One region of the Brevibacillus nigriterrae genome, then DNA from elsewhere that is predicted to be linked to it. Evidence: predicted binding sites of a transcription regulator. Region 1 holds the regulator's gene; the other holds the start of a gene.
The links. Region 1 encodes LexA, which represses DNA repair genes until DNA is damaged. Its sites were predicted from a motif close to CGAACATATGTTCG; they were not measured.

Region 1 (4,753 bases):
GCTGCACATCTTCTACTCCTAGTTCCGGCAGAACATCAGAGATATAATTCAGGAACAATTTATTGGGAGCAAACACCATGAACCGCTTGGATGCCAACGTATCCTGATAGTTATAAATCAAATAAGAAAGGCGATGCAGTGCGATCGTTGTTTTCCCGCTTCCTGCAACCCCCTGAACGACAACCGGGCGATCTTTCAAGGCACGAATAATATCATTTTGTTCTGATTGAATCGTAGCAACTATGTCCTTGAGCCTGCCATCGTTGTTCTCATTTAACGTAGAAGCAAGGAATTCATCGATGTATCCTTCATCAAGATACTCTTCCGGATCTCCTACTTCACGATCAATCGTCTCTTTCAACGCACCGTCATAGATCCCTTTGATCTGTCCCTCTTCAATTGCAAAGTTTCGTTTTAACTTCACTTCGCCTCTGACGATCCCATTCTGGATGCGATAGAATGCATCTTTGCTTTCTCCGCTGTAGTAAAGACTAGCAATCGGTGCCCTCCAGTCTACAACGACAGCATCGAAAGTATCACTTCGCACCACGCCTCTTTTTCCTATGTAAACACGATCCAGGTCATAGGTTTCCTCTTTCAGGAAGTCGATACGACCGAAATACGGTTTGGTTCTAGCATATTCGAGGTGGCGGAGTTCTTTTGCCTTGTTATAATTCACCACCTGCTTGACGTAATCATCCGTTGCTTCACGAATATCTTCACTCAGTTGTGTAATTTCTTTCTCTATGATTGATACTGTTCGGTCAAGATGTTCTTGCTCCGATTGATAGGCTGAATGGCGAACCGACAAAGCGTTCCCCTCCTTAAATAACCCATTTGTGGTGTAATTGTTATCAACTAAAAAATGGAAAGCACTATCCATCTTATCAAATAACGGATTTGTTGGCTATAAAATAAAGTGTGAATCAAAGCGTTGCAGGGCATGAGTCTCTTAGAGAAAAAACTGACGACCAGCAACTATACCCAAGAAGACTCCGACAAGGCCAACGCCTAGACTCAAAACCGAGTACACGAACGCTCGTTCCCACATCCCACTTTGAATGAATTGAACGACTTCAAGAGAAAAGGTAGAGAAAGTCGTAAACCCACCCATGATGCCAGTTGTCAGAAAAATATAGAGAACAGGGGACATGATGCCCTTCTGCTTTCCCCAGACGAAAAACATACCGATCAAAAGTGAACCCACACCGTTGGCCATCCATGTTCCGTAAGGCAAGTTAGGCTGGTTCAGCAACAAGGAAAGCATATAACGAAGCACGCTACCGATAGCTCCACCAACAGCGACCGCAAGCCAATTCATAGTATCTCCACCCACCTTTTATGTAACCAATCAACATACGACAGAAAAGCACCCGCTACAGAGGGGTGCTCATCGTTGAAAACCTGGGTTGACGCTATATTAATGTTTTGGTCCTTTTTCTTCCTCAATATCTTCTACATATCGAATAGAATCAAGATTGAATTTGAGGGAGGTGCGTACAGCTTGAATATATTTCTGACGCAGTTCAGACTGTTCCTTGGCTTCTTCTTCGTTCAGTCCGACCTCTTTAGACTTTTTGGCTAATTCGTTGATTCGTTTGATCTCTTCATCTGAAACCACGATTTCGTTCCCTCCTTCCACATCAACGCATTCCTTTTAAAATCAGGAGATACGCTGCGTACTATCATTTCATTATAGCACAAAGCTGGATGGGAGGAAGCTTGGAAAAAACGAAGAAACCTCTATCAATTTCGAACAGGTATTTTCAAAGACTGTCCAGGATAAATTAAAACATTCTCCAACCCATTCACTTCGATGATGTGATCAACTATCTCACGAATATCCGCATCAGCCGATTGGGAATGCTCCGTTGCCAATTGCCAGACACTCTCACCTGCTTTCACTGTAACAACTTTATATTGAGTGGTATCCGCATTTACAGACCCAACCATCAAACTGCCCATCAGATAAAATACAATTCCTAATAATAACGTGTACAAGATTGCCTGCCCACGAGTAATTCCGATTTTCACACGCTTACTGCCAGCTTTCTTCGCCTGCGGTTGATAATAAAGAGTTGCTTCCATAACGACTACCCCCAAACATTCGTTCTCATTTGTTGTTTTTATCATAATGCGAACGTGTGTTCATGTCAATAGAAAAAAACGAACTTATGTTTGTCGAACGCAAGATCCCATGGTATAATGTAGAAAAAGGTTCGAGAGAGTCGAGGTGTAATAATGTCCAAGCTTTCTAATCGACAACAAGCGATTATTGACTTTATCCGTAGAGAAGTTAAAGATAAAGGGTATCCCCCATCCGTCCGTGAAATCGGTGAAGCTGTTGGACTAGCTTCCAGTTCTACTGTTCATGGGCATTTAGCTCGTTTGGAGAAAAAGGGTCTGATCCGTCGCGATCCTACCAAGCCACGGGCAATTGAGTTACTTGGTGACGGCGATCGTTATCAGGAAGATTTTGATATTTCAGTTGTTCGAGTCCCTGTGCTTGGTAAAGTTACAGCCGGACAGCCGATTACTGCTGTCGAACAAGTCGAAGAGTATTTCCCACTTCCTGAAAATCTCGTTTCTTCTGACAACGTCTTCATGCTGCGGGTATCAGGTGACAGTATGATTGAGGCAGGCATTCTCAATGGTGACTATGTCATCGTTCGCCAGCAAAACGTCGCTACCAACGGCGATATCGTTGTTGCCATGACAGAAGAAGATGAAGCAACGGTTAAGCGCTTCTTCAAGGAAAAAACCCATTTCCGTTTGCAACCGGAGAATTCATCACTAGAACCGATCATCCTTCAATCCGTTTCTATCCTCGGCAAAGTGATTGGTGTCTACAGAAACATTCACTAGTGTCTACATAAGAAAAGCTTGGAAGCTGAACTCAAGGAGCAGCCACCAAGCTTTTTTCATACTAGAATATCGCAATAAAGAACCATGCAATCATCGTCAACTGGATGAACACTTTAACTACAGCACTACCGAGGAATGCGATCAGGGAACCGACCCCCACTTTGACCGCCTTATCTAGCGGCTGCTTCTGGATGAGCGTTTCAACAGCGATAATCAACGCAAATGGCAACAGAATCATCCCGAAAGGCGGAATAATAAAGATCCCCAGCAAGATCCCAGCAATACCCGCAATGGATGACAATCTGGAACCACCAGATTTTTTCACAAAATACAGGTTTGTCAACAAATCCGCTCCATAAGAGAACAAGCTTAAAATTCCCATCCCCCACCAAAACGACGGAGGCAAGCCCGCTGCTCCTGGATCAACCAGAACAAACTGATAAAGCAAGAAACCAATCCATAACAAGATCAGATCAGGCAGCACCGGCAAGAAGATTCCCGCAATGCTGATCCCGAACAACACTACAATCATAATCCATAACAATATCTCCATGGCAACCTCCTGAAATCACCCTATCATTCAATGTGAACACTAGTTGTTTACGTGGTATGTTTCCCAAAGTTTCAAAAACCCTTCTCTTGCACTTGGCAAAAGAAGGGTCTGTATTATTTCCACCACTGATCAAAAGGAGTGACAGGCAATTCCCGCTTGTGTTGGGTTGTTTTGTACCGTTTTTCAATGTTCGCTTTCACACCTGCATCAACGATGTTTCCTGTCAAATACTCATCAAGCTGATGATAAGATATTCCCAATTCATCTTCATCGGCTCGTTGTGGCCTGTTATCCAACAAATCGGCTGTTGGCGTTTTCAAATAGAGTTTTTCAGATGCGTCCAATGCTCGCAAAAGCTCTCTGCCTTGACCTTTTGTAAGACCTGTAAGTGGAAGAATATCTGCTCCGCCATCTCCAAACTTGGTGAAGAAACCAGTTATTGCTTCTGCCGCATGATCGGTCCCAATGACCAAGCTATTTCGATCTCCTGCAATAGCATATTGAGCGATCATTCTCATTCTTGCTTTCACATTTCCTTTGTGAAAATCAGCCAACTCTTGACCAGTAACATCACGGTGTGTAGATACAAGGGCATTTACAGAATCTTGAATGTTAAAAACAATCGTTTCGTCGGGTTTTATAAATACCAAAGCTTCCTGAGCATCATCTTCGTCTTTTTGTACTCCGTATGGCAATCGTACCGCACAGAATTTTGCATCATATCCTTCAATACGTAGCTCTTCTACCGCTAATTGAGCCAATCTTCCTGCTAATGTGGAGTCTTGCCCTCCACTGATTCCTAAGACAAAACCTTTTGCACCTGCCTTTTTACAATAAGCCTTTAGGAACTCTATTCGATTGCGAATTTCCTCTTTACTATTAATAGTTGGTTTGACATGCAAAGCGTCTATTATTTGTTTTTGAGTGTCCATCTTATCTTTACCCCTCACTATCGATAAAGTTTGTTGGTTTTAATGTAGTCGTAACAACAGTCTGGAACCAAGTATCGAGGTTCCCCTCCACGTTTGAATTCTTCACGAATATAGGTTGAACTGATTTCCATCGCCAATCCTTTGTCGATCAAATGAAAAGTACTTCCATTATCGGCGTTTCGCAGAACAGGAGATTTGCTGATCGCTTTTAACATGTCGATCCCGTCTCTTGCCATGACGATAAATTTGTTTTCATTGATTAAACCCTCTGCATTCTTCCATTTTCCCTCACCGATATCAACCAGCAAATCGGCTCCCATGATGAAATAAATTTCATCGTCAGGATACTTCTCTTTAAAGTGTTTCAGCGTGAGGTAGGTGGCAATCTCCCAACCGAATTGTT
Region 2 (4,753 bases), on a different contig from region 1:
GCCTTTCAGACCTGGGAAGTTTCCGCCACCACTTGCACGGTAGTTGTTAGTTACTACAACGAATTTTTGATCTTTTGTAACCTCTTTGCCGTTGAATTGAAGATTTTTGATACGGCTGGAGTTTGCATTAACCACATTACCTTTTGCATCGTATTTTGCAGGTTGGGTAACATCGATTTGGTATGTTACGCCATCGATTACGTCGTAGTTATAAGTTGGGAAGTCAAGGTTCACAAGGGCTTGATCTTCTGTTTTGTTCGGATCGATCTGATTGAATTGTCCTGCAGACATTTCCAACCATTCTTTTACTTGATCGCCTGTTACGAGAACAGCTTTAACTGTATTTGGATATACGTACAAGTCAGATACGTTTTTGATTGCGATGGTACCAGCAGCGATATCAGTAAAGTAGCTCGCACCGTTACGGCCACCAGCTTTGAATGGTGCACCTACAGAAAGAATTGGTGTGCCATCGTATTCAGTACCTTGCAATTTCTTGCCAACATACCATTTTTGAGCGTTGGTAACGATCTGAATGGATGGATCATCATTTACCAGAGCGAAGTAGCTGTTGATCGGAGCAGTAGTTGTACCTACAGCGCCACGAACGTAAGCAAGCGTACCTTCGTGCTCAGCTTTCACGGAATCGACAATCGCCTTATCTGCTTCGACCAGCGCTTTTTTGTTCGCTTTGTCGTAGATAGGCAATGCTTTGGATTGGGAAGTCACTACTGTCCATTTGCCTTGAACTTTTTGCAAAGTCAAATCGATTTGACCCAGGTTGTCGCCCCAGAAGCCAGGCATTACAGAAGCAACACCGTTGATTGTACCTTTTTCTGCGTCTACACCAGGTACAGTTGCAAATTCTTTACTTGGGAAGATTTTGTGAGCATGCCCGAAAAGAATTGCATCAATTCCTTTAACATTGCTCAAGTAGTATGTAGCATTTTCGTCGAATCCTTTTGCTGCTGCTTTTTCGAAACCGCTGTGAGCGATCGCTACAATGACATCAGCGCCCGCTTTTTTCATTTCAGGGATGAATTTGTTCGCTGTTTCGACGATGTCTTTCGTAATTACTTTTCCTTCGAGGTTTGCTTTATCCCAAGCCATGATTTGTGGCGGAACGAAGCCGATTACACCAACTTTGATTTTTTGGTCTTTGCCGTTTTCATCCTTGAACACTTTGTCGAGGATGATGTATGGAGTGAAGTAGTTTTTGTCGTTGTTCGGGTTCTTGTCCTTGTCATCGATAAATACGTTTGCATTTACATAAGGGAACTTGGAACCTTTGAGGGATTTGCCCAAGAAGTCAAGACCATAGTTAAACTCATGGTTACCGATGTTACCTGCATCGTAGTTCAATTGGTTCATTGCTTTATAAACCGGGTGAACTTCTCCGTCTTTTAAAGGTTTTACTTTCGCAACATAGTCACCGAGTGGGTTACCTTGAATCAAGTCCCCGTTATCAAACAATAAGCTGTTTTTCACTTCAGCTCGAGCTGCTTTGATCAAAGATGCTGTTTTTGCCAAACCAAACTCGTTCGTTTCTGCATCTTTATAGTAGTCATAGTTCACCATATTGGTGTGCAGGTCAGTAGTTTCGAGGATGCGAAGCTTGACCACCGGATCGTTATCAGCGAACGCAGGAACAGCCAATACGCTTACTGCCAAAGAAGAAGCGACTAAACCACTCAGTACCTTTTTCTTGTTCAAGAAAAAAAACCTCCTTAAAAATAGAAAAATAATATCATTAAGAAACATCTTGGAAAAAAAAGTTTCTTAACACTCAAATAATATCATATAAATTGGGAATTCGACATATGATTCACCCTTTTATAAAATATTTTTTACAAAAACTTTTTCAATCTTCTCTATTTTTCACCCCAACACTAGTATATCGAACAGACTGGTTGGGAAGACTGAGAAAAAAGAAATTGAAGGAGTTTTTGGAATGCGAAGGTACAAGCTATTCTTCCTGACACTCATATTGCTTATCGGGGGTGTGTTGGGCGGAGGAATTGTAAACATACAACAAAATTTGCAATCAACCAACCAACTTGAAGAAGAAAAAGCAATGCCTGTGATGGCTAAATCGTTTGAGCTTATTCTGCGAAGGACGTATCTTTGTGGAACCATGGATGAGGAAAAAATACAAGCTGCCCGATTGACGATTGATGAGCTGTTGGCAAAATATATCGGCTGGGAGATTGTCTCCACAGAAGGCGAACAAATCGTTCTGGCGAGACACGAGAATGACATTTCACCCGAATGCAAGAAAAACGGGTATTTTGGGCTGACACCGGATGGCATGTTAACGTTGTTCAACGGTCTTCCTGGAGAGCAAAAGGTGATTCAAACGTTCTATCAGATTAATACGGCTCGGATGGAAGCCAGTTTGCCCAAGGAAGAGTTGGATTTGCTCCGAAACGGCATTCGTGTACACGATTTGGCAGAGTACAACAGCATTCTTTCCACGTATGGAGAATTTCAATCAGAAGATGAAAAAAAAGAATAGAAGACGAAACAACAGTTTCACATATTTCAGTGAGAAGATTGCCATACTTGATTTCATACGGTGCTAACAAAAGGAGGAGACCTACAGCATGTCTTCGATGCCTCGAGGAAGCTATAAGGATCAATACCATCAGCGCTTGTACGTTCAACTGAACCAAGGGCACAATAAGTTGGATTACCGCAGAATCAACATTCTGAAGGAAGATATGCAGGAGCACGTAGACAACTATGCGCACATGCAGCACGACTTTTCCGACGCTCTGGGAATGAACAAGCACTAGGCACCGTGTAACCCGACTCAGGTCATACTGGGTCGGGTTTTTACTTTTCGTAGCCCAATCAAGAAAAACGCTTGTCCATTTTCAAAGCGACTTTGGCAGCGCCTGCCCAGATTTTCCGAAATTGTCAGGAGAAAAAGTGGTCAACCAGCGAAGCATAAGAGGCGGCAACGTGTTTGACCACTTCCTGACAATGAGGAAAGTCGGACAGTTGGTCTCCTGAGCAAGCTGTCAGGGAGACCTGAAATGGACAACGTTTTTCTTTGCACACAAGTGTTCGCTTTTCCTCACTCTTGTGGTACAGTTAATGGAGAAGGAAGAAAGCGGAGAGTGGAACATGCGGATTTTAGGAATAGACCCGGGTATTGCGATTGTAGGGTTCGGATTTGTCGATAAACAGGGAAGTCAGTTGAAGCCTGTCCAATATGGTTCAATTCAAACAGAGGCAGGATTATCCGTTCCGTTGCGGTTGAAGATGATATACGAAGCGACTCAGGAGTTGCTCGCAACTTACAAGCCGGATGAGATTGCCGTAGAGAAGCTGTTTTTTAATAAAAACGTTACCAACGCATTCAGTGTAGGACAGGCACGTGGAGTCATTTTGCTTGCAGCAGAATTGGCGGGAATCCCGTCATTTGAATACACGCCAATGCAAGTAAAGCAGTCTGTTACGGGATATGGCGGAGCTGAGAAAAAGCAGATCCAGGAGATGGTTCGTATACTGCTCAAGCTGCCTTCCGTTCCCAAACCGGATGACGTAGCAGATGCACTCGGTGTAGCAATCACTCATGCTCATTTCAGGGCATACCACCAGATGGTAGAAGGAGTACGGTTATGATTGATTTTGTTGAAGGTATAGTTTGTTACATAGATACGGAATTTGTTGTGGTAGAAGCAGGGGGCATCGGGTATCGTCTGTTTTGTCCGAATCCTTATTCCTTTGTAAAAGATGAAGGGACGAAGCGCCGTTTTTTCACGCATCATCATGTGAGAGAAGACGCCATTCACTTATACGGTTTTGCTAGTCGAGATGATCGGGATATGTATCGTCGCCTGCTCGATGTAACCGGAATCGGACCAAAGGGAGCACTGGCGATTCTTGCAGCAGCATCACCGGAACAGATCATTCTTGCGATACAACAGGAGAACGTCAATTATTTGACCAAATTCCCAGGGATCGGCAAGAAAACGGCACAACGAATTATAATTGATCTCAAAGACAAGCTGAAAGGATTTACACCATCCATGCTGACCTTGGAAGTGGCATCAACATCGCAAGAAGTGGCTTCGATTGGCTCATTCCAGGAAGCGCTTGAAGCATTGGAGGCACTCGGATATTCAGATAACGAGCTTCAGACCATCAAAGCGATGCTGCGTGATAAATCACAGACAGGAAGCTCGGTAGAACAACTGGTGAAGTTGGGATTAGCACAACTGATGAGGGGGTAGCGGGACGTGGAGGAACGTATCATCACAACTCATATGCAATGGCAAGAGGATATGAGTGAACTTAGTTTGCGCCCCCGGTATTTGTCGGAGTACATCGGACAGTCTCAAGTAAAAGAGAATCTGAAGGTGTTTATTGAAGCAGCTAAAATGCGCAAGGAATCACTGGACCACGTCTTATTGTACGGTCCTCCAGGGCTTGGGAAAACGACACTTTCCCAGATTATCGCAAATGAGTTGGGTGTAAATATTCGCACGACATCAGGGCCTGCTATCGAGCGTCCCGGTGATTTGGCAGCGATTTTGACAAACCTGCAAGAAGGAGATGTCCTTTTCATCGACGAGATTCACCGACTGCATCGGACAGCCGAAGAGGTATTGTACTCTGCGATGGAGGATTTTGCGCTGGATATCATGATCGGCAAAGGGCCGAGTGCAAGGAGCGTTCGACTCGATCTTCCATCATTTACACTAATCGGTGCGACCACACGAGCGGGCCTGCTTTCTTCTCCGTT

Region 2: the regulator LexA is predicted to act here: its motif matches at 3,059-3,072, upstream of ruvC (crossover junction endodeoxyribonuclease RuvC).

Annotation. Positions count from the first base shown of each region.
Region 1 is NZ_JBNCMT010000001.1:121,313-126,065, forward strand. Features, by position in the region: gene ACPW7N_RS00665 (HelD family protein) at 1-811, opposite strand, end outside; gene crcB (fluoride efflux transporter CrcB) at 953-1,321, opposite strand; gene ACPW7N_RS00675 (DUF896 domain-containing protein) at 1,421-1,621, opposite strand; gene yneA (cell division suppressor protein YneA) at 1,747-2,088, opposite strand; gene lexA (transcriptional repressor LexA) at 2,242-2,865, shown strand; gene ACPW7N_RS00690 (DUF456 domain-containing protein) at 2,927-3,418, opposite strand; gene nadE (ammonia-dependent NAD(+) synthetase) at 3,532-4,350, opposite strand; gene nadD (nicotinate-nucleotide adenylyltransferase) at 4,368-4,753, opposite strand, start outside.
Region 2 is NZ_JBNCMT010000034.1:24,584-29,336, forward strand. Features, by position in the region: gene ACPW7N_RS21170 (bifunctional 2',3'-cyclic-nucleotide 2'-phosphodiesterase/3'-nucleotidase) at 1-1,713, opposite strand, end outside; gene ACPW7N_RS21175 (BofC C-terminal domain-containing protein) at 1,952-2,515, shown strand; gene ACPW7N_RS21180 (hypothetical protein) at 2,604-2,795, shown strand; gene ruvC (crossover junction endodeoxyribonuclease RuvC) at 3,130-3,630, shown strand; gene ruvA (Holliday junction branch migration protein RuvA) at 3,627-4,241, shown strand; gene ruvB (Holliday junction branch migration DNA helicase RuvB) at 4,248-4,753, shown strand, end outside.